4 regions of the Gluconobacter sp. DsW_056 genome follow, and region 4 is predicted to be linked to each of the others. Evidence: predicted binding sites of a transcription regulator. Region 4 holds the regulator's gene; each other region holds the start of a gene.

Region 1 (5,333 bases), on a different contig from region 4:
TCGGTGTGCAGGCCGGTTGTGGGTTCATCAAGGATATAGACCGTGCGGCCGGTGGCGCGTTTGGCCAGTTCCTTTGACAGCTTGACGCGCTGGGCCTCACCGCCCGAAAGCGTGGTGGCCTGCTGGCCGAGGGCGACATAGCCCAGCCCGACCTGTTGCAGGATGGCGAGACGGTCGCGGATCTTGGGGGCGGCCTGAAAGAACGGCAGGGCCTCGTCCACGGTCATGGCCAGCACGTCGGCGATGGATTTTCCGCGGAACTTCACTTCCAGCGTTTCGCGGTTGTAGCGCGCGCCTTTGCAGGTGTCGCAGGTCACGTACACGTCCGGCAGGAAGTGCATCTCGATTTTGAGAACACCGTCGCCCTGACAGGCTTCGCAGCGACCGCCCTTCACGTTGAAGGAGAAGCGGCCCGGCTTGTAACCACGCGCTTTGGATTCGGGGAGTTCGGCGAACCAGTCGCGGATCGGGGCGAACAGGTCCGTATAGGTTGCGGGGTTGGAGCGCGGGGTCCGGCCGATCGGGGATTGGTCGATCTCGATGATCTTGTCGAGATTGTCCACGCCCTCCAGACGGTCATAGGGGAGCGGCGTCTGGCTCGATTTCATGAGCTGGCGGGACAGCGCCTTATACAGCGTGTCGATGACCAGCGTGGATTTGCCGCCACCCGAAACACCCGTGACGGCGATGAAGGTGCCGAGCGGGAAATCGACCGTCAGATCCTTGAGGTTGTTCCCGCGTGCGCCGTGCAGGGTCAGCATGCCGCTGGGCTTGCGGCGTTCGGTCGGAACGGGAATGACCTTGCGGCCTGACAGATAGGCGCCGGTGATGCTGTTGGGGTTTTTGGCGACCTCTGCCGGGGTGCCGACGGCAATGACTTCGCCGCCGAGTTTGCCTGCACCCGGTCCCATGTCGATCAGGTAGTCGGCGGCGCGGATGGCGTCTTCGTCATGTTCGACGACGATGACGGTGTTGCCGAGGCGCTTGAGGCGTTCGAGCGTGCCGAGCAGGCGTTCGTTGTCGCGCTGGTGCAGACCGATTGAAGGCTCGTCCAGCACATACAGAACGCCCGTCAGGCCCGAACCGATCTGCGATGCCAGACGGATGCGCTGGCTTTCACCACCCGACAGGGTTGCGGAGCCGCGCGAGAGGGTGAGGTAGTCCAGCCCGACATCGTCGAGGAAGTGCAGACGGTCGGTGATTTCGCGCAGGATACGACGGGCGATTTCGGCGCGCTGGGGCGTGAGGGTCGCTTCCACGGTGGAGAACCAGTCGAGCGCCTTGCGGATCGGCATGTCCGAGGCTTCGGCGATGTTGAGGTCCTTGACCTTCACGCACAGCGCCTCGGGTTTGAGGCGTGCGCCGTGGCAGGCATGGCAGGGTTTTTCGGACTGATAGCGCGACAGTTCTTCGCGCACCCACATGCTGTCCGTCTGGGCCATGCGGCGGCGCAGGTTCTTCAGCACGCCTTCGAACGGTTTGGTGACGATATGGACCTTCCCGCCATCGGTATAGGGAATGTCGATCGGCTCTTTCGAACCGTTGATGATGAGGTCACGCGTAGCGGGCTGGAGGTCGGACCAGGGCGTGTTCATGTCATCGCCGCAATGGCGGGCGAGGGCGGCGAGCGTCTGGTCATACCAGTCCGTGCTCGCACCCTTCCAGGGGGCGATGGCGCCTTCGGCCAGCGTCAGGCTGTCATCCGGGACAATCAGGTTTTCGTCAAAATGGGTTTCGGTGCCGATACCGTCACAAACCGGGCAGGCGCCCATCGGGGCGTTGAAGGAAAACAGGCGCGGCTCGATCTCCTCGATTGTGAAGCCGGAGACGGGGCAGGCGAAGCGAGACGAGAAGACGACATGCGCCGGGGCTTCCTTCTCGCCTGCACGTTTGACTTCCTCGGCATAGGCCAGGCCGTCCGAGAGTTCGAGGGCGGTCTCGAAGCTGTCGGCGAGGCGGGATTCGAGACCTTCCTTGACGACAATCCGGTCCACGACGACTTCGACGGTGTGGCGCGTCTTGCGGTTCAGCTCAGGGGCCTCGGCGATTTCGTACAGTTCGCCGTCGATTTTCACGCGGGTGAAGCCCTTGCGCGTCAGTTCGGCGAGTTCGCGCTTGCAGTCGCCCTTGCGATCCCGCACGACGGGGGCCAGCAGCATCAGGCGCATGCCGTCGGGCATGGCCATGATGCGGTCAACCATCTGGCTGACGGTCTGCGCCTCGATCGGCAGGCCGGTCGCGGGGGAATAGGGGATGCCCACGCGCGCCCAGAGCAGGCGCATGTAGTCGTGAATTTCCGTGATCGTGCCCACGGTCGAGCGCGGGTTCTTGGACGTGGTTTTCTGTTCGATCGAGATGGCCGGGGAGAGGCCTTCGATGGAGTCCACATCCGGCTTGCCCATCAGTTCAAGGAACTGGCGGGCATAGGCGGACAGGCTCTCCACATAGCGTCGCTGGCCTTCGGCATAGATCGTGTCGAAAGCCAGCGAGGATTTTCCGGAGCCTGAGAGGCCCGTGATGATCGTCAGGGAATCCCGCGGGATCGTGGCGTCGATGTTCTTGAGATTATGGGCGCGGGCCCCACGGACGCGGATCGAATGATTGTCTGGAAAGCTCACGGAGACCCCGGAATGTGGAGAAAAGGCAGTTGTGAGATCGAACGCGCTTGAATGGCGTTGGATTGTTCCCCATTAGATGGGAACTTACGCACGTATGAAAAGAACAATTCGAGAAAATTGGTTGGGACGGGAATGGCAGGCAGCGTCAACAAGGTGATTCTGGTCGGGAATCTGGGCAAGGACCCGGAAGTCCGCAACACGCAGTCGGGGTCTAAGATCGTCAACCTGACCGTTGCGACGTCGGACACCTGGAACGATCGTCAGTCCGGCGAGCGCAAGGAGCGCACCGAGTGGCATCGCGTGGTGATCTTCAACGAGCGGACGGCTGATGTTGCCGAGCGGTTCCTGCGCAAGGGGCGCAAGGTCTATATCGAGGGCGAACTTCGCACCCGCAAATGGACCGACCAGTCCGGCCAGGAGAAATATACGACCGAAGTCGTGATCGACCGCTTCCGGGGTGATCTGGTGCTGATCGACAGCAATCGCAGCGGTGGCGGCGATGATGGCGGTTTTGACACCGGTGGCGGCTATGGCGGCGGCAATGGTGGTGGCTTCGGGGGAGGAAGCCGTGGCGGCTCCGCTGGCGGTTCGGGCGGCGGCTTTGGCGGCGGTTCCCGTGGAAATGCCGGCGGGGCTTCTGGCGGCGGTCGTTCGGGTGGCAGCAACGGTGGCTGGGACGCCCCGCCGGACAACGACCTGGACGATGAAATCCCGTTCTGAGTTCAGGGCGGATTTCGGTTCGCGGATGTAAAAAGCCCCCGGATGCCCAAGCATTCGGGGGCTTTTTTATATGATGCAGACAGGAAAAAAGCCCCATCCCCGGAAGGATGAGGCTTTTTGCCGTTTCAGACTGACTGGCTTCAGGCCGTCAGAGCTGTTTCTTCTGCAGACGTCGTCACCAGATAGGGGCCTGCGGCCAGGATCTGGATGGCGAGCATACCGAGGCTGTTCGGCTGACGGGCCGTCAGGGGCAGCATGGCGTTGCCGTTCGTCCAGCGGACAGGGGTGTTTTCCTGAACATCCCAGCCGCTGAGGTCTGCGTCCGTCAGGTGCTGGTCGATGCGGATCGTGTTGCCCGAGTCGAACAGCGTGACTTCACCCACCAGAACGCCGAGCTGGCGACGGTCGTCGACGAACGGTCCGACCGTTTCGCTCGGGCTGGATGTGCGGGACACGATGCGAACGCCTGTCACGTCGGACGGGATCATGAACATTGTGCGGCCGTTGGCGCTGCGGACCTGATGGATGGTCTGGCCCGTGCTGGCGACGAGGTACAGGCCGGCGTCTTCGGTCAGGGCCGGAGCGGCAACCGTGTTCTCGAGGCCTGCTGCGATGGCGCGGGCTTCGATTTCGCGGAAGATCGGCTCGACCACGTCCCGGCTGACGGACAGCGGGGCTGCTGCGTCGTCATTCCAGTTGCGCGCGCGGCCACCCAGCGAAACGACGCTGCCGTCCTGACGGAAGGACTGGCGGTTGCCGGTGTCGAGGTAGCTTTCCGTCAGCATGCCGTCTGCCATGATGACCGAGTGTTCGGCCGTTTCTACATGGAAGTAGTCATAGACGGCGATGGTGCGGTCATAGACCACCGAGCGGCCATTCACGAGCATACGGGCCGGAATGAAACCGCCATTGATGAACAGGCAGTGTTCCGGCGTGACCAGCATGTCTTTGTAAGGCACGCCTTTGGCGAGTGCGCCCTGCATGATGCGGACCGGGTAACCGGCTTCCGCATCGGCCAGACCAGCCTTGGCGATCATGTGAGAGCGGCCGGCCCAGGTGACGGTACGCTCGACGGTTTCGCCGTTCACGAATGCCAGAACCGTGCTGCCGAGGCGCAGGGTTTCGACAGCCACATCGCCTTCCGGCGTGCGGATCATGCTGCCTGCGAGGAAGCAGGGGGCGTTGCCGTTGTCTTCTACGACCCAGCCATTGCTGCCGTCCTGAACGATGGACGCATTGGCGGCGGGGACGAAGCCGTCTGCCGTATGGATGTTGCCGAAGGTTAGCAGGCGGCCGTCAGCCAGCGTGACCTGAAGCGTGTAGGACCCGTCGGTGTTCGGCGTGTAGGTGGCAGCCGTCGGCGCGGAGGACACACCGGAGATGCCGAAATGCGTATTGGAGGACACGCCGTTGATCACGACGCCCTGGGCATTCGGCGAGTCGGTGTGCAGCAGGCCATTGGCCTGGACGTACACCGTGTTGACCGTGTTCGGATCAACATTGATGGTGTTGATGTTTTCGCCCGGAGACAGGAACAGGCTGCTGTCCTGCGACAGGTTGAGCGTACCGCCCGACACCGACAGCGGATTGGTGGCAGCGCCAAGCGTGGCGTTGATCAGGTTGATCGTGCCGGCGTTGTTGACGTTGTTTGTATCGAACACGACGTTGTTGTCGTTGTTCATGATGGTGAGGACGCCACCGTCACGGTTGGCGGAGATGCCACCAAGCTCGACCCGGCCTGCGGTGTTGATCAGGATCGTGCCGCTGTTTTCGAAACCCGCCGTCGTGAAGACGTAGCCGCTATAGGTGCTGTCGGCCTGTGCGGTGATTTCCAGCGTGCTGTTCTGCCAGACGCTGAGGCTGCGGATCTGGTTGTAGGACGGCGCGTTGGCGACGACGACGTTCGGCGTGGTGTTGCCGTAATAGCCGACGTTGACGTCAGCATTCTGCTCGCTCTGCGGAACGGCGTTGCCGCTGAAGGAATTGCCGGACGTG
Region 2 (5,333 bases), on a different contig from region 4:
ACCGGCCCCTCCCCGACGACAGCCTGCGTGGCCGCACAGTGCAGCGGACAGGCGGTGCAGCTCCGAATTTTCGCAGCCAGATCTTCAGGCGTATGCGAAAGCGGCTGGAGTGGAAGACTGTCACGGGAGCGCAGGCGTTCGTGAAAAGCCGGAGCCGGCAGAGGCACCTGTTCGGCCATCGTCCGGACGCGCGCCTCGGCCCCGGCCACAAGCTGCGGGATCAGGCGCGTTTCGGGCAGGTTTTTCCAGTAGCGACCCGGCATCTCACGGCGCATGGCTTTCGTGCGGACGCGGGCGGGATTGAACGTGGAGGCATAATAGGTGTTCCACAAATCCCCAAAGCCGTCATCCAGCTCCGGCTGTTCGCAGGGTTCAGAGGAGTAGGCCAGATCCTTCCCGTTCCAGCGGATGGAGCCACGAGGCGTCAGGATCATCCAGTCCATGTCCGTAAAGCGCTTTGCAAAGAACGGGGCGACCCGTTCGAGAATATGGTGCTGCGGCTCGAACCAGGCGAGGAACCGCCGACGCCCGTTGCCCTCCCCCCCGACCTGCGCCGGCACTTCGCGAAACCGGACGAAGGCCGTCATCTTGTGACAGTCCTGCCGGTTCTGCCGGATCATGATCCGCGCTTTTGCGATATCGGCATCCGTCGCCACATCCAGCAGATGCGGATTGCCCTGAACGCGCCAGGCGATCCGATAAGCCAGCGCGAACCGGCCGGGATCGGAATGGCACAGCATGTCCCGCAGCAACGCGATGCAGGACGCGCGCAATGTCACGCTTTTCAGAACCGGCCCCTCCGTCAGCGCCACCATGCCGTCGCTGTCATTGGTCTGCTGCCCGAACAGATCCGTCTCGCCCCCCCTGATCCGCCAGTCGAGGGCCTCGGGCGGAATCGCACGCTGCAAAGCCGCGCGCGCCATCTCCCGCCAGAGCTCGAACACGGCGCTGTCCTCAAGGGTCAAGACGTAGCGCGTCACAAAAGATTCATCTGTTGGGGGGCGGGGCTGAACAGGCTGCGCAGGTCGTGCCGGTCGGTCAGACGGGCGGGACTCCAGCCCGGCGTCTGCACGAAGGGCCGGACCTTGCGGATGGACACGTTCAGCCGCGCCAGATCCTCCAGCCGTACGGCCTGATGCCGCCGCGCCCTGAGAATGGCGGCTACGGCCTTCACCCCCAGCCCTGGCACCCGCAGCAGCATCTCCTTCGGCGCCCGGTTCAGATCCAGCGGAAACAACGCCCGGTTATCCAGCGCCCAGGCCAGCTTGGGGTCCAGCTCCAGATCGAGCATCCCGTCCGCACGCCCGGCCGTCAGTTCCCCGAAAGCAAAGCCATAGAACCGGAACAGCCAGTCCGCCTGATAGAGCCTGTGCTCGCGCTGAAGCGGCGGACTTGTCGCCGGCAGCAGGGCGGATGCATCAGGAATAGGACTGAAAGCGGAATAATAGACGCGCCGCAGCCCGTAAGAGCCGTAAAGATTGGCGCTGCTGGCCAGAACATCCTGATCGGACGCCGCATCCGCCCCCACGATCATCTGCGTGCTCTGCCCCCCCGGCGAAAACCGTTCGGCCCGGCGCCCGGTATGGCTGCGGTCCTTGCCCGCGTCGATCTTCAGCCGCATCTCCCCCATGGCCTGCCGGATACCCCCCGCCTTTTTCTGCGGCGCATACTGCTCCAGCCCGGCTACGGTCGGCATTTCCACATTGATCGACAACCGGTCCGCATAGCGCCCCGCCTCTTCCAGCAGACGCGGCGACGCATCGGGGATGGTCTTGAGATGGATATAGCCCCGAAACCCGTGCTTCAGCCGCAGATCCCGCGCCACCTGCACAAGCTGCTCCATCGTGTGGTCAGACGAGCGGATAATGCCCGAAGACAGGAACAGCCCCTCGATGCAGTTGCGCCGGTAAAACTCCAGCGTCAGCCACACAACTTCCTCGGGCGTAAAGCGCGCACGCTCCACATTCGAGGACGACCGGTTGATGCAATAGGCACAGTCATAGACGCAGAAATTGGTCAGCAGGATCTTGAGCAGCGACACGCACCGCCCGTCCGGCGTATAGGAATGACAGATCCCGTTTCCCGTGGTGGAGCCAAGCCCCCCGCTCTTTGCGGAATCCCGACGCGTCGAGCCGCTCGACGCGCAGGAGGCATCGTATTTCGCCGCATCGGAGAGAATCGCCAGTCTCTGGGAGAGTGTTTTCTTCATGCTGTGTTCTTATTTCGTTCCAGATGATGGAACGCAAGAGAAACCGTGAAATTAACCTCTTGTTTCCCGGTATTCCGTTATTTTTGAAGGGCTTTTTTTAACGAAACCGATTCAGCTTCCGTTAACCACTCCCCCCTATCCTGAGGTCGCAAACCTGCACCGACGGAGAACAGATTCAATGTCATTGTCCATCAATACGAACACTGCGGCAATGGCCGCACTCCAGAGCCTCAATCAGACGACGGCTGACCTGAACAAGACCGAAAACACGGTCTCTACCGGCAAGTCCGTCAACACGGCGTCCGATAATCCCGCACTGTATTCCATTGCCCAGAACATGACCGCCCAGATCTCGACCCTGTCGGGCGTCTCCACGGGCCTCCAGTTCTCCGCTCAGGTGTTGAACACAGCAACGACGGGTCTGTCGAGCATTTCGAGCGCCCTTCAGTCTCTCGCCACCACCATCGGCACGAACACGACAGGCGTCGACAACTCGACCCTGAACGATGCCATCACCAAGACGCTGGCCTCCATCGACTCCGCCGCTACGGGCGCGAAGTTCCAGGGCGTAAACCTGCTCTCAGGCCAGACAGGCAACGGCACGACCTATACGAGCCTGTCGACCGCCATGGACGCACAGGGCTCCACGTTCACGCAGAACGGCTTCAACGTAACCTCCGCCGGCCTCGGCCTGACGAACCTGAGCATGGACACGGCGGGCATGGATATTGCCCTGGGAAGCACAAATTACACCGGCTCCCAGTCTCTTCAACTGAGCAGCGTACCTGCGGTTGCATCGACAGGAACAGGAACGGCTGCGACCGCCGCCATGGGAACTGCAACGGACCCGCTGGTGAGCTACAACTTCGTCATGGATGAAGCCGGCACGAAGGCCGATGCGCTTACGGCACTCAATTCTGCTGTAGGGGGCGGTACCGGCTTCAGTCTCGATACCAACGGCAAGCTGACAAACAGCACAGCTGGAACCACATCAACCACAGCCTCGGATGGCTCAGTGACGTTTTCTCTGGCCAATGGCAAGAGCGTCGTGGCCTCGAAGGACGGCAATGGCAACGCGGTCTACACCGTTACGACAGGAACGGACGCAAACGGCAATGCAACGGCCAAGACCGTAATCTCCGATGTTGATCTCAGCGGCGCAACGGGCAACGCGACTGCCACAACGACCGGCTCCCCGAGCCAGCTCATGGTCAACAAGACCAACCTGCTCACACAGGCCATGCAGTATCAGGGCTTTGCCGTAAGCCGTGATTCTGACAACCACCTGACGGTTGCCGGTAACAACCTCGACACGTCGAGTGCGGCCTTAACTGCGGCCACTACGGCCAATACCCTTAACAAGGATGCAACACCGCCGGCTATCACAGCCGTCACCGGCGCTGCCGTTGTGAGCGCCGTCGTGCAGTCTGCGATCTCAAGCGTGACGCGCACTGCGGCTTCGATTGGTTATTCCAGCACGACGATTTCCAACCTTCAGACCACGACGTCCAGCCTGTCCGACGCCCTGACGACGGGTGTTGGCGCGCTGACGGATGCCGATCTGGCAGCCGAGAGCGCCAAGCTGACCTCGCTTCAGACGAAGCAGCAGCTCGCTGTTCAGTCGCTGTCGATTGCGAATTCGCAGTCGTCCACCCTGCTCAGCCTCTTCCGCGGCTGATCAGGTTTCTGGAGGGGGACGGTTCATCCGGCCCCCTCCAGATCCCCCCTGCCACGACAGGACTGCTCCAGAAGCCTGATGCCTTTCCTGCACAGGCTTTCGAAACAGTCTTTCCCGAAAGGAGTTTGCCTCCGTGACCTATGCAGCCTCACAGTACCAGAAACAGTCCGGAAGCTATCTGTCCTCCCGGGAAGTCGAGGTTATGGCGTTCCGGCACGTCAATACGCTGCTGACGCAGGCGAAAGATCATGAAAAGAAGGTCGCGGCGCTGGCAGCCAACCTGAAGCTGTGGAGCATCCTGTCCCTGAGCGTCGAACGGGTCGATTGCCCCCTACCGCCCGTGCTGCGCGATGACATTCTCAAGGTCGGGTCGTGGTCCATGCGCTATTCCAATGCGGCCTTCAACGCACCGAAAGACCTGCAGCCCCTCGTCGATGTCAACAACGACATGATCGAAGGTCTGTCCACGGAACCCGCGCCTTATGCCATGACGCCGTCTGCGTCTCAGGCCTATGGCGGGTCGGCCGCGAAGTCCTCTCTGGAACTGGTGGGCTGAGAGTTTCCGGCAACGAAGTGTTTTCATGACTAAAAAAGGCGCCCGGTCGACCGGGCGCCTTTTTTAGTTCCGAAGCAGAAACCTGCGAGACGTTTTCGTGCCTCGCAGGTCGTGACGATATCAGGGAGTAATCGCCAGCCGGTTATCCGAACGGTCGATATCCGGAATGACGTGATCAGGGTCGAGCGTCACGGCCTTGAGGCCGTCATGAACCGGCAGCGAAACCACAATGTCGCTGTTCTGGCGCCAGGCTTCCGTCGGGATGCGAAGCTCTTCCGATTTTCCATCCGCATAATCGGCGCGCAAAACCACCGGCAGTGGGAGCCCCCCGTAATTGCGGACCTGCACGGTCGCAGGCTTTCCGGCGTCATGATGGACGTCTCCGAGCGCATAGTCCGGAGCGGCATTGGTGAAATACCAGCCGCGCCAGAACCAGCCCAGGTCCTCGCCCGCTTCGCTGCTCATCAGCCGGAAGAAATCTGACGGAGACGGGTGTTTAAAAGCCCATTCCGCAATATAGCGCCGGAATGCCGCGTCGAACCGGACCGGTCCGAGGATCTGTTCGCGCAGCAGTTTCAATCCATAAGCGCCCTTGAAATACGTCACGCCATGACGGTATTTCTCCGACACGCCATCGGCGGCCGTCATGAGCACCGGTGCATCCGGATCAGTCAGAACCGGAACGATATCCTGCGCGGGGTTGCCGGTTTTGGGCGCAAATTCAGAATCGCGCTTGGGGGCGAACTCGCCATTATTGAAGTGATCGGATGCATACACATCAATGAATGTGTTGAAGCCCTCATCCATGAAGGCATTGCGGCGTTCATCCGTCCCCACAATCATCGGGAACCAGCCATGACCCAGTTCATGCGTCGTGATCCAGAACAGTT
Region 3 (5,333 bases), on a different contig from region 4:
CGTGATCCGCGACCGAATGGTGCAGGCGTATCAGGATGTGATGAAAATGACGATCTGACCATGCAGGCCATCGATCTCGGTGCCATTCTGGAGCAGACATTCATTGTTGCTCTCAAACTGAGCGCCCCAGCCCTGCTGACCGCACTCGGGGTCGGCCTTCTGGTCTCCCTCGTACAGGCCGTGACCCAGCTCAACGAAGCCACACTGTCCTTTGTCCCGAAGGTTCTGGCCATTGGGGCCGTCATGGTGATGGCAGGGTCCTTCATGACCGCAACGCTCATCAGTTTCGCCCGACACCTCTTCGATCAGCTCATTCTCGTCGGCACGACCTGAGCCTGCTGCCTTTCAGATCCGGATTTGACTGACATGTGCGTGCCCAAAGCAACCGTTCTGTGAACACGGGTCTTACCGATACGGCAGTCCCCACAGCGCTCCAGGGGCTTGACCTCAGCGGCCCGGTTCTGAGCGTCTGGGCGCTTGCTTTCGTTCTGGTTCTCTCCCGGACCGGCGGGGTCGTCATGCTCATGCCGGGCATCGGCGAACAGTCCATGCCCATGATGGTCCGCGCCGGATGCGCTTTCACCCTGACGGTCCTGCTCCTTCCGCTCGTCGCCCCCCTTCTGATGCAGACGCATCTGGACGCCCTCGCCCCCCTCGCCCTGTGCGGCATGATTGCCGTTGAGCTTTTCGCGGGGGTTCTGATCGGCTGGATGGCCCGCCTGATCTGTATGGCTCTGCCGATTTCCGGTCAGATCATCGCAGTCTGTATGGGAATTTCCAGCGTCCTTCAGCCCGATCCGGATCTGGGCTCCGGCAGCTCTGCTCCCGCCCGTTTCCTCAATCTGCTGGCGCCGCTCGTGCTGCTCGTGACGGGTGCCTATATTCTGCCCATCCGCGCGATCCTCGGGAGCTACACCATCATCCCCCCAGGCGGTGCGCTCCTCCTTGCCACGACACATGCCCACTGGAATTTGCTGGGCGATTCCGCGCAGGGCGTCATCCAGCTTACGGAACACAGCTTCGCTCTGGGACTGGAACTCAGCGCACCCTTTCTGATCCTGTCCCTCGTCTGGCAGGGCATGCTGGGCATCATGACACGCCTGCTCCCGACGCTACAGATCTACAACGCCGCCAGCCCCCTGCAACTTCTGGGCGGCATCGCCCTTCTCGGCCTCACCCTCAGCACCATGATCGCCATCTGGCAGGGACAGGCCTTCGACGTCCTCCGAGCACTTCCGGGTCTCTGAACGATGTCTGACTCCGACGACAAAACAGAAGCCCCATCAGCCCACCGCCTCCAGAAAGCGCGCGAGGACGGTCAGATTGTCATGTCCCGCGAGGCCATGAGCTTTGTGGCCCTTCTGGGAGGGTTCGCAGGAATTTTCATGATCCTGCCCCACCTCGTGACGGATTTTGTCCACAGCATGAAGGCCCTCATGGCCAATGCAGGCACGGTCCCGATGGCGCAGGGCGGTTTGCTGAGCAGTACCAATCACGCCATTGAGGCGGGGCTCTCTCTGGCCGTTCCCATGGCGGCCACCGTGGCGGCTTTCTGCCTCGGCGCGGGATTTCTGCAAACGGGCTTCCTCATCCATCCCGAGTCATTGCTGCCAAAGTTCGAACGGGTCTCTCCACTCGCCGGCTTCAAGCGCATTGCGGGCGGCGGAACCCTGCCGGACACGTTCAAGGCTCTCGCAAAATTTGTCATCTTCGCCGCCGTGCTCTGGCACATCACCAGAAATGCCATTCCAACCGCGTCCCGGATGGTCGGGCTGGAACCCGGCCCGCTCCTGAAAATGATGACAGACCTCGGATTCAGCGCCGCTGCCGCGATGATCGGCGCACAGCTGGTGATCGCGGGCTTCGATATTTTCTGGATGCGCTTCCGCCATACGTCCAAGCTGAAAATGAGTCGGGAAGACCTCAAGGACGAATATCGGAATGCGGAGGGCGACCCCCATGTGAAAGGCCGCCAGAAAGCCCTGCGCGCCAAGGCTGCCAAACAACGCATGATGGCAGCCGTCAAAACAGCCACCGTTGTCGTCACCAACCCTACGCACTACGCGGTCGCCCTTGTCTATGAAAAGGGCACAGGTGGCGCCCCAAGAATCGTTGCCAAAGGCATGGATGACGTGGCCGCCAGAATCAGGGAAATCGCACAGGACAACCGTGTCCCGGTTGTTGCCAACCCGCCTCTGGCCCGCGCCCTCTTCACCCTCCCGCTGGAAAGCGAGATCCCGGCCGAACATTTCAAGGTTGTGGCGGCCATTATTGCCTATGTCTGGAAACTTAAACGCCCTGCAGGCCTTTCCGCCCCACTGAGGTAAGCCAGCCCCTCGCCCACGGAAAAAATCTTCCACCAAAGCCTGTCTTCCCCTTGGCGTCGCGGGGGGCAAACATGATATGCCTCTCAGAAGAACATTTTGCGAACACGGGAAGGCGATAACCGTGACTGATGCAGTGCTTTGCGAGAATGGCTGCCCGGTCTATCGTACCCTGCACACGCCAGCCCAAACCTATTGCGAGGATTGAATGGACAAGACCAAGGCGCTTGAAGGCGCACTCAGCCAGATTGAGCGTGCTTTCGGCAAGGGCTCGATCATGCGCATGGGCCAACGGCCAAAAGTGGAAGCCAATGTGATTTCAACCGGCTCCATCGGACTGGACATTGCGCTTGGGATCGGCGGCATGCCGCGCGGCCGTATCGTTGAAATCTACGGACCGGAAAGCTCGGGCAAAACCACGCTCGCCCTGCATGTTCTGGCCGAAGCCCAGAAGAAGGGCGGCACCGTCGCATTCATCGACGCCGAACATGCGCTCGACCCCGGCTACGCCCGCAAACTCGGCGTCAATATCGACGATCTTCTTCTGAGCCAGCCCGATGCCGGCGAACAGGCTCTGGAAATCGCCGATACGCTCGTCCGGTCTGGCGCAGTAGACGTGCTGGTCGTGGATTCCGTGGCAGCCCTCGTCCCGCGCGCCGAGCTTGAGGGCGACATGGGCGACAGCCATGTCGGTCTGCATGCCCGCCTCATGAGCCAGGCCCTCCGCAAACTGACGGGAACGGTCTCGCGGTCCAACACGCTCGTGATCTTCCTCAACCAGATCCGCATGAAAATCGGCGTGATGTTTGGCAATCCCGAGACGACCACGGGCGGCAACGCTCTGAAGTTCTACTCCTCCATCCGCCTCGACATCCGCCGCATCGGGTCCATCAAGGACAAGGATGAGGTCGTCGGCAACCAGACCCGCGTCAAGGTCGTCAAGAACAAGATGGCCCCGCCGTTCCGCCAGGTTGAATTCGACATCATGTATGGCGAAGGCATCAGCAAGATGGGCGAACTGCTCGATCTGGGCGTGAAGGGCAACATCGTCGAGAAATCCGGCGCATGGTTCTCTTTCGACAGCCAGCGGATTGGTCAGGGACGTGAGAACGCCAAGCAGTTCCTGCGTGACCATCCGGACATGGCGTCCGAAATCGAACGACGCATCCGGGCCGAAGCCGGCGTCCTCGCCGACGCCCTGATGACGGACCCCGAACCCGACGCAGACGGCGCTTCGGAAGACTGAAACGAAAAAGGGCTCCCGCAACGGAGCCCTTTTTTATGACCTGTCTCTCCTGGGAAGAGAACCGTTCAGGCCGCAACCCGATTGCGAACCCGATCCCACAGCTTCGCACCTTTGATCATCGCCCGCGCAATCGCCGGTGTGGTCGTGGGTCGCAGCAGCCGCGGGTCATACCCCGCAAACCGGCGGTCGTTTTCATCCAGACAGAGCTGCATGAGATCCGGGACCTTGACGTCCATGGCCGTCATGTCCTTGGCGCCCGTAACGGTGAAATTATTGTCCTGAGTGTGCTCTTCGCCATTCTCGTCAATCGAACGGGCCAGCCCCATGCGCTCATAGGCGAGGAACAGCCACACGCCGATCACACGCAGCTCAAACCAGGGCCGCTTCCAGAACGGCATGGTTGCCCGATGCCAGGCCAGCCAGTTCGCGAACAGCAGGATATGGCGGCATTCTTCCTGCATCACCGGCTCGAACGTCTCAATCAGTTCCTGCGGAAACAGACCTGCCCGCTCGGCCAGCGCAAACAGACCGAATGCGAAGAAGCTGTCCACACATTCCGAAAAACCCGTAACCAGATAGGCCCATTCCGTGTCTTTCGGCGTGATGTACGGAGGCTCCGGCGCCATCGGAATCTTGTAGGCCTCGACCAGCTTGGACAGGACCTCTTTGTGCCGGTTCTCTTCCCACGCATTCCGCGAGAGCGCGTCCTTCATGTCCGGATCGGTGATCATATCCGCATAGGCGGCCATGCGCAGACGCGCCTTGCCCTCGGTCTGGACCGCAATATCCCAGATCGGCAGGGACGTGATGCGATGCAGCGTCTCGGGATCCAGCGTCGGCCAGTCGATCACGGAGGGCTTGTACGGATTGAACGTATCGCGGAACATCGCGGCGACGGCCCGCTTGTGCTCTTCCGTACCGGGCTTGAGCGGGCCCTGGATCGGGCTGCTCCAGTGGCGCGCTTCGTAATCAACGCGCTCTAGCGTCTTCTCCGACGGTGCGTCGGGAAGATGGGAATAGATTTCGGCCAGACTTTTCATAATGGTCTTCGCGGCGTGCCCGAAGACACGCCGTGCCCCTTGGAGCTTGTAGTTTTACTTCAGGTCGGTCGCAGAACTGATGATGCGGTTCACAAGCCCGTATTCGATCGCTTCCTGCGCCGACATCCAGTAGTTGCGGTCCGTATCCTTGGCGACCTTCTCGTAGGTCTGCCCGGTTTCCCTGGCGAAAAGACGGTTCAGACGCTCGCGCATCTTGATGATCTCGCGGGCCTCGATGTCGATATCCGTTGCCGGACCGCGCACTCCACCCATCGGCTGGTGCAGCAGAAAGCGCGTGTTCGGCAGACAGACGCGCCGCTCGGGACGGCCAGCTGCGTAAATCAGCGCCCCGGCTGAGGCGACCCAGCCGGTCCCGATCATATTGATCGGCGCAATCGAATCCACAAAGCGGATCATGTCATGGATGGTGTCGCCACTCTCCACATGACCGCCCGGCGAGTTCACATAGACATCGATCGGCTTGTCGGACGTCCCGGCCAGCGCCAGCAGGCGCCCCGTCACGTCACGGGCGATCTTGTCGTTGATACCGCCGAAAATCAGAACTTTCCGCTGATCGAACAGACGGCCTTCAAGCTCGCTGATCGGGCTGTTCAGCGTCTTGTTGTCTTCCTCGCGGGTTTCGCGCTCCGGAGCATCCGGCTCGTCGTCCAGGCGGGTCGGGTTCATTCTGGTGATATCCATATCGTTTCCAGATCCAGCATG
Region 4 (5,333 bases):
GACAGAGGGTCGAAATCCTCAGACCACAGCGGGGTGAAAAAAAGGACGTCGTAGGGCACGCAGCCCTGAACGCCCGGGAAGCGCTGGAACGTAAGCTGGCCGAGAATACCGGACAGCGCAAACTGCTCGAAGGGGTTGCGGAGGTCTTTGGTCTTCCTGAAACGCCGCAACGTATCGAAACCTATGATAACTCCCATATCATGGGGCAGGCCCCCTATGGCGTGATGGTCGTAGGTGGCCCCGAAGGCTTCAACAAACGCGCCTATCGCAAATACGGCATCAAGGGACCAGTCGCGCCGGGAGATGATTTCGGCATGATGCGCGAAGTCATGGAACGCCGGTTCGGAAAACGCCCGGAGAACGGAGAGCGCCCGGAAGACTGGCCGGATCTGCTTCTCATCGACGGCGGCCTCGGGCAATTCAACGCCGTACGGAAAGTTCTCTCCGACATTGGTGTGAGCGGAATTCCGATCGTGGCCATCGCCAAAGGTCCGGACCGGGATGCCGGGCGGGAATGGTTCTTCACGGAGACAAAACCGCCCTTCCAGCTCCCTCCGCGAGACCCGGTTCTCTACTATCTGCAAAGACTACGCGACGAAGCACACAGGTTTGCAATCACCACACACAGGGCAGGGCGCTCCAAGGGGTTACGCAGTTCCGAACTGGACACTGTACCGGGAATCGGAGCTGCTCGGAAAAAAGCCCTGCTCAATCATTTCGGCTCTGCAAAATCTGTCAGACAGGCGAGTCTTGAGGAGCTGGAAAGCGCGCCTGGTATCAGTTCCAGCACGGCAAATGCCATATACGGGCATTTTCATCCAGAATGGGTCCAAAAGGCCTCAGCCGATCATCGCAGCTCCTGAACCTAGTCAGCGATTTACACGAAAAATACATCTTTCACGCACACATTGGCGCATACCGGTATGAGGGAAACTGTTCTAGACTGATTGTGATGCTGACAGATCTGCCAAATATCCTGACACTGCTGCGTATCGCGTCCATTCCCGTACTGGTCGTGCTGCTCTCCGTGCACTCGCCGACTGCGAATGTGATCGCCTGCGTGGTCTACACGGCCGCTTGCATCACGGACTATCTGGACGGTGCACTGGCCCGTCGCTGGCAACAGCTTTCCGAACTGGGCCGGATGATGGACCCGATCGCGGACAAGCTTCTTGTCGGATCTCTTCTGCTGGCTCTGGCAGGGCTGACACAGCTGCCGGTTTATTCGCTTTATGCAGCGATCATCATCATGATCCGCGAAATTCTGGTCAGCGGTCTGCGGGAATACATGGCGTCCCAGCGCGAAACGCTCCCATCGACACGACTGGCGAAATGGAAAACCGGCATCCAGATGGTAGCGATCGGTTTTCTGATCGGTGGCGACGGGGCCGCAGAAATGCTGGGACTTTCCTTTCTGCCGGCAACGCTGATTGGCGGAATCTTCCTTTGGCTTTCCGTGATTCCGACAGTCATCAGTGGCTGGGGTTATCTGACCGCGGGACTGACCCGCATCATGGCAGGGCAATCCCGCAAATCATCCAAAATCAGCTTCTGACGTCATACGGCGAAAGAATGTAGCGTTCTTCGACTGTCTTCATCTGGCGCTCCGTTACAAGGACCGCTAAAGGTCATGGATTGATCTCGTGGGAGTAAGAAATGCGGAAGACCGCTCTGCTGGCACTACCTCTCGCTCTGAGCGGCTGTTCAGGCATGGGCAAGTATATCCGCGACACGATGGTCTGGACGGCTCTCGATAATCCGAACGGCCCTCATGGAGACAGCGAGAATATTCATCGCGCGCGTGGCGAAAAATATTCCGAAACTCCAATTTTTCCCGAAAGCGGCAACATCTGGCCGGGGGCTCCGCAACCGCTCCCAACGCTCAAGGACGTCGCAAACCCCAATAGTACGTTCAGCCATGCTCTCGGCGATCCGGCGACCTATTTTGGTGGCGCTGCGCTCGATGAAAACTTCATGGGTGGAATCGCCGGCAAGGGAGCTCTGGGAGCATCCGGGCCGCAACTCATGCAGGGCCAGAGCCTTTCAGTCGGCGAAGGCGCTGATACCCACCAAGGCGTGTCTCGAGACCGCACCCATCTTGTTCCGACACTTCCTTCGTCAGTTCCCGACAGCGCAGCCCGCTTTCTGAACAAGAGTCCCAGCAAAGCCATCGTTATCCCGAACGGGGACGGCACCAGCACGGTCATCGGTCCGGATGGCAGCGTAAAGGTCATTCACGGAACGTCTTTGCCCCCCAAGTAAGGTTTTGCTGACGGTTCTGGGCCGCCAGCATTTGCCTTCAGGATCTCAGACTTCAGTACTGACGGAAAAGCGCGATCAAACGCCCCTGAATGTGCACGCGCTCCGCTGGAAAAATACGCGTTTCGTAGTCCCGATTGGCGGCTTCGAGCGCGATCATCGACCCACGACGACGCAGTTTCTTAAGCGTCACTTCTTGGCCATCAATCAGGGCAACAATAATCTGTCCGTTCTCGGCCGTCTCACGTCGCCGGATAATGGCGATGTCCCCATCCAGAATCCCAGCTTCGATCATCGAATCGCCCGCCACGGTGAGTGCGTAATGCTCTCCAGTGCCCAGAAGCGAAATCGGGACCTCAATCCTGTCGCTGTCATCCTGCATGGCCTCAATAGGCAAACCGGCTGCGATGCGACCATAAAGAGGAATGCTGATGGTCTGACGATCATTGGCGACGCTGGCTTCGGAGAAAGTCCCGTCAAGACCCGTCTCCCCCTGACTGAGAACAGCCGGAACGAAAGCGGCCTCTGTCGTCGGCATAACGGCAGGAGCCTCGGTGCCCATATGAGGCAGGCGCAGCACTTCGAGCGCGCGTGCGCGATGATGGTGACGCCGCAGGAATCCACGCTCCTCCAAAGCGGAAATCAGGCGATGAATGCCTGATTTGGAACGCAGTTCGAGAGCATCTTTCATTTCATCGAAAGAGGGAGAATATCCCGTCCGGCGAAGATGATCGTCGATATACAGCAAAAGCTGGTGCTGTTTGCGGGTCAGCATACAGGCGCTCCCATGCGCCTCGGCGGAGGCAGGTCAAAACAGGGCACAGAATGACAGTCATCCTGCATTTGTTCCTTATAGGTTCCTCTCTATTGCCCTACAAGCAAAGAGAGTGCTCCCCCATAGGCATCCGGCACGATTTTCTGGTCCACAAACTCTTTGAAACTACAGGAAAACCGCTAAATCTTGCGCAAAGGCCTTGACCTCCGAGCCACAAATCAGCATGGTGCGCCAAATCTAGAGATCAACATGCTGCATCGACACCTTCGAGCGGCATAAGTTATGGCGAAAGCCCGAGGGTATCATGGGAAAGAGCAACGTTATTCAGATCCGGCTCGTTTCGTCAGCTGAGACCGGCTACTTCTACGTCACGAAGAAGAATGCCCGTTCTGCTACGGGAAAGATGGAAGTACGCAAGTACGATCCGGTTGCACGCAAGCACGTCGTGTTCCGCGAAGCCAAGATCAAGTAAGACTGTTCCAACAGTCTTCATAAAAAAAAGCGGCCTTCGGGCCGCTTTTTTTATACCTCGAGGGCTGATTATTTCAACGACTGCTCAAAACAGCTTGTCATGCGGTCCGTAGGGGACAACCAGATCGCCACTGCGCGTCAGGTTCATCGTGGCACGGGCGCGCTCATCCAGCATGTCAGCATCCAGCGCTTTTTCCTTGAGGGCAACAACACGACGCCGCCAGACATTCTGCTCATCGTCTGCATCCTGCCTGGCCTGAAGGGCATCTTTCTGAAGCTGGGTCTGCTCCTGATAGGCATGGATCCCATGCGCACCGTGCAGCGCGTTCCAGCCGAAATAGACCGTGAGAGACAGGAAAAATGCCGGAGGAGCTACGGCGCGGACACCACGTTTGATAAGTCGGATCAGTGTCACGTCGTGAAAACTCCGTTCTGAGAGACTATCTCAATTTATATCAGTCATTTGTGACCAGACAATGAAGGATATGAATATCAATCATATCCGGCCACGAAATAACGGCCCCATTCCCGAAAGGGATGAGGCCGTTGAGCATTTTCAGGAGTTTCGGAGGATGTTGCGACCGGCATAGCGGGCCGCACTGCCAAGCTGCTGCTCAATACGGATGAGCTGGTTATATTTTGCCGTACGGTCAGAGCGGGAGAGGGAGCCCGTCTTGATCTGGCCGCAGTTCGTTGCAACCGCGAGGTCAGCAATGACGGAATCTTCCGTCTCGCCCGAGCGATGGCTCATGACGCAGGCGTAACCGGCCTTGTGAGCGGTTTCGACGGCCTCTAGCGTCTCGGTCAGCGTACCGATCTGGTTGACCTTCACAAGCAGCGCATTCCCGGTACCGGCCTTGATGCCACGGCGCAGACGTTCGGGGTTGGTGACGAACAGATCGTCACCAACGAGCTGGAGCTTCTTACCCAGACGGGTCGTCAGTTCAGCCCAGCCTTCCCAGTCATCTTCCGCAAGTCCGTCTTCAATGGAAACGATCGGGTAGCGGTTCGCCAGATCTTCAAGGTAGGAAATCATGCCCGAAGCATCGAATTCCTTGCCTTCACCCTTCAGATTGTAGCGACCGTCCGCGTAAAATTCGGTCGCGGCGCAATCGAGCGCGAAGGTCACGTCCTCGCCCAGACGATACCCAGCAGCTTCAACGGATTTTGCAATAAATCCAAGAGCTTCATCAGCAGACTTCAGGTTCGGTGCGAAGCCGCCTTCATCGCCGACATTGGTGTTGTAACCAGCCTCGGAGAGACCTTTCTTCAGGCGTGCGAAAATTTCCGAGCCCATGCGAATGGCATCCGCAACCGTCGGCGCACCGACCGGCTGGATCATGAATTCCTGAATATCGATCGGATTGTCGGCGTGCTCGCCACCATTGACGATGTTCATCATCGGCACGGGGAGAAGGTGGGAATAGGCACCGCCAACATAGCGATATAACGGAAGCTCCAGCTCCTCGGCAGTGGCCTTGGCGACGGCGAGCGAAACGCCGAGGATGGCGTTGGCGCCCAGCCGGGACTTGTTGGAGGTTCCGTCCAGATCAATCATCGCGTTATCAATGGCGATCTGATCTTCCGATTCGGCGCCCTGAAGAACTTCAAGAATGTCGTTCTCGACATGACTACAGGCCTTAAGGACGCCCTTACCGCCATAGCGGGACTTGTCACCATCGCGCAGTTCCACGGCTTCATGGGCACCTGTGGAAGCGCCGGACGGGACAGCCGCGCGGCCGCGGGCACCGGAGGACAGCTCGACTTCGACCTCGACAGTGGGATTGCCGCGGCTGTCCAGGATTTCGCGGGCGATGATATCAACGAT

Evidence for each region. The regulator LexA, encoded in region 4, represses DNA repair genes until DNA is damaged. The targets are predictions, from matches to a motif close to TGTTCTANNTANGTTC.
Region 1: uvrA (excinuclease ABC subunit UvrA) is a predicted target of LexA. The motif match lies at 2,720-2,735, and genes of this name have one in related genera.
Region 2: HK22_RS10360 (putative DNA modification/repair radical SAM protein) is a predicted target of LexA. The motif match lies at 2,214-2,229, and genes of this name have one in related genera.
Region 3: recA (recombinase RecA) is a predicted target of LexA. The motif match lies at 2,417-2,432, and genes of this name have one in related genera.

What each region holds. Positions count from the first base shown of each region.
Region 1 is NZ_JOPF01000010.1:284,667-289,999, reverse strand. Features, by position in the region: gene uvrA (excinuclease ABC subunit UvrA) at 1-2,618, opposite strand, end outside; gene ssb (single-stranded DNA-binding protein) at 2,751-3,338, shown strand; gene HK22_RS11055 (Hint domain-containing protein) at 3,479-5,333, opposite strand, start outside.
Region 2 is NZ_JOPF01000010.1:142,737-148,069, forward strand. Features, by position in the region: gene HK22_RS10355 (UdgX family uracil-DNA binding protein) at 1-980, opposite strand, end outside; gene HK22_RS10360 (putative DNA modification/repair radical SAM protein) at 977-2,209, opposite strand; gene HK22_RS10365 (flagellin) at 2,388-3,887, shown strand; gene HK22_RS10370 (flagellar biosynthesis regulator FlaF) at 4,021-4,443, shown strand; gene HK22_RS10375 (M1 family metallopeptidase) at 4,564-5,333, opposite strand, start outside.
Region 3 is NZ_JOPF01000009.1:481,121-486,453, forward strand. Features, by position in the region: gene fliE (flagellar hook-basal body complex protein FliE) at 1-58, shown strand, start outside; gene HK22_RS09475 (flagellar biosynthetic protein FliQ) at 61-333, shown strand; gene HK22_RS09480 (flagellar biosynthetic protein FliR) at 393-1,247, shown strand; gene HK22_RS09485 (flagellar biosynthesis protein FlhB) at 1,251-2,327, shown strand; gene recA (recombinase RecA) at 2,533-3,570, shown strand; gene HK22_RS09495 (hypothetical protein) at 3,636-4,610, opposite strand; gene HK22_RS09500 (ATP-dependent Clp protease proteolytic subunit) at 4,665-5,333, opposite strand, start outside.
Region 4 is NZ_JOPF01000004.1:65,745-71,077, forward strand. Features, by position in the region: gene uvrC (excinuclease ABC subunit UvrC) at 1-863, shown strand, start outside; gene pgsA (CDP-diacylglycerol--glycerol-3-phosphate 3-phosphatidyltransferase) at 953-1,555, shown strand; gene HK22_RS03385 (hypothetical protein) at 1,657-2,262, shown strand; gene lexA (transcriptional repressor LexA) at 2,315-3,034, opposite strand; gene rpmG (50S ribosomal protein L33) at 3,339-3,506, shown strand; gene HK22_RS03400 (septum formation initiator family protein) at 3,591-3,920, opposite strand; gene eno (phosphopyruvate hydratase) at 4,062-5,333, opposite strand, start outside.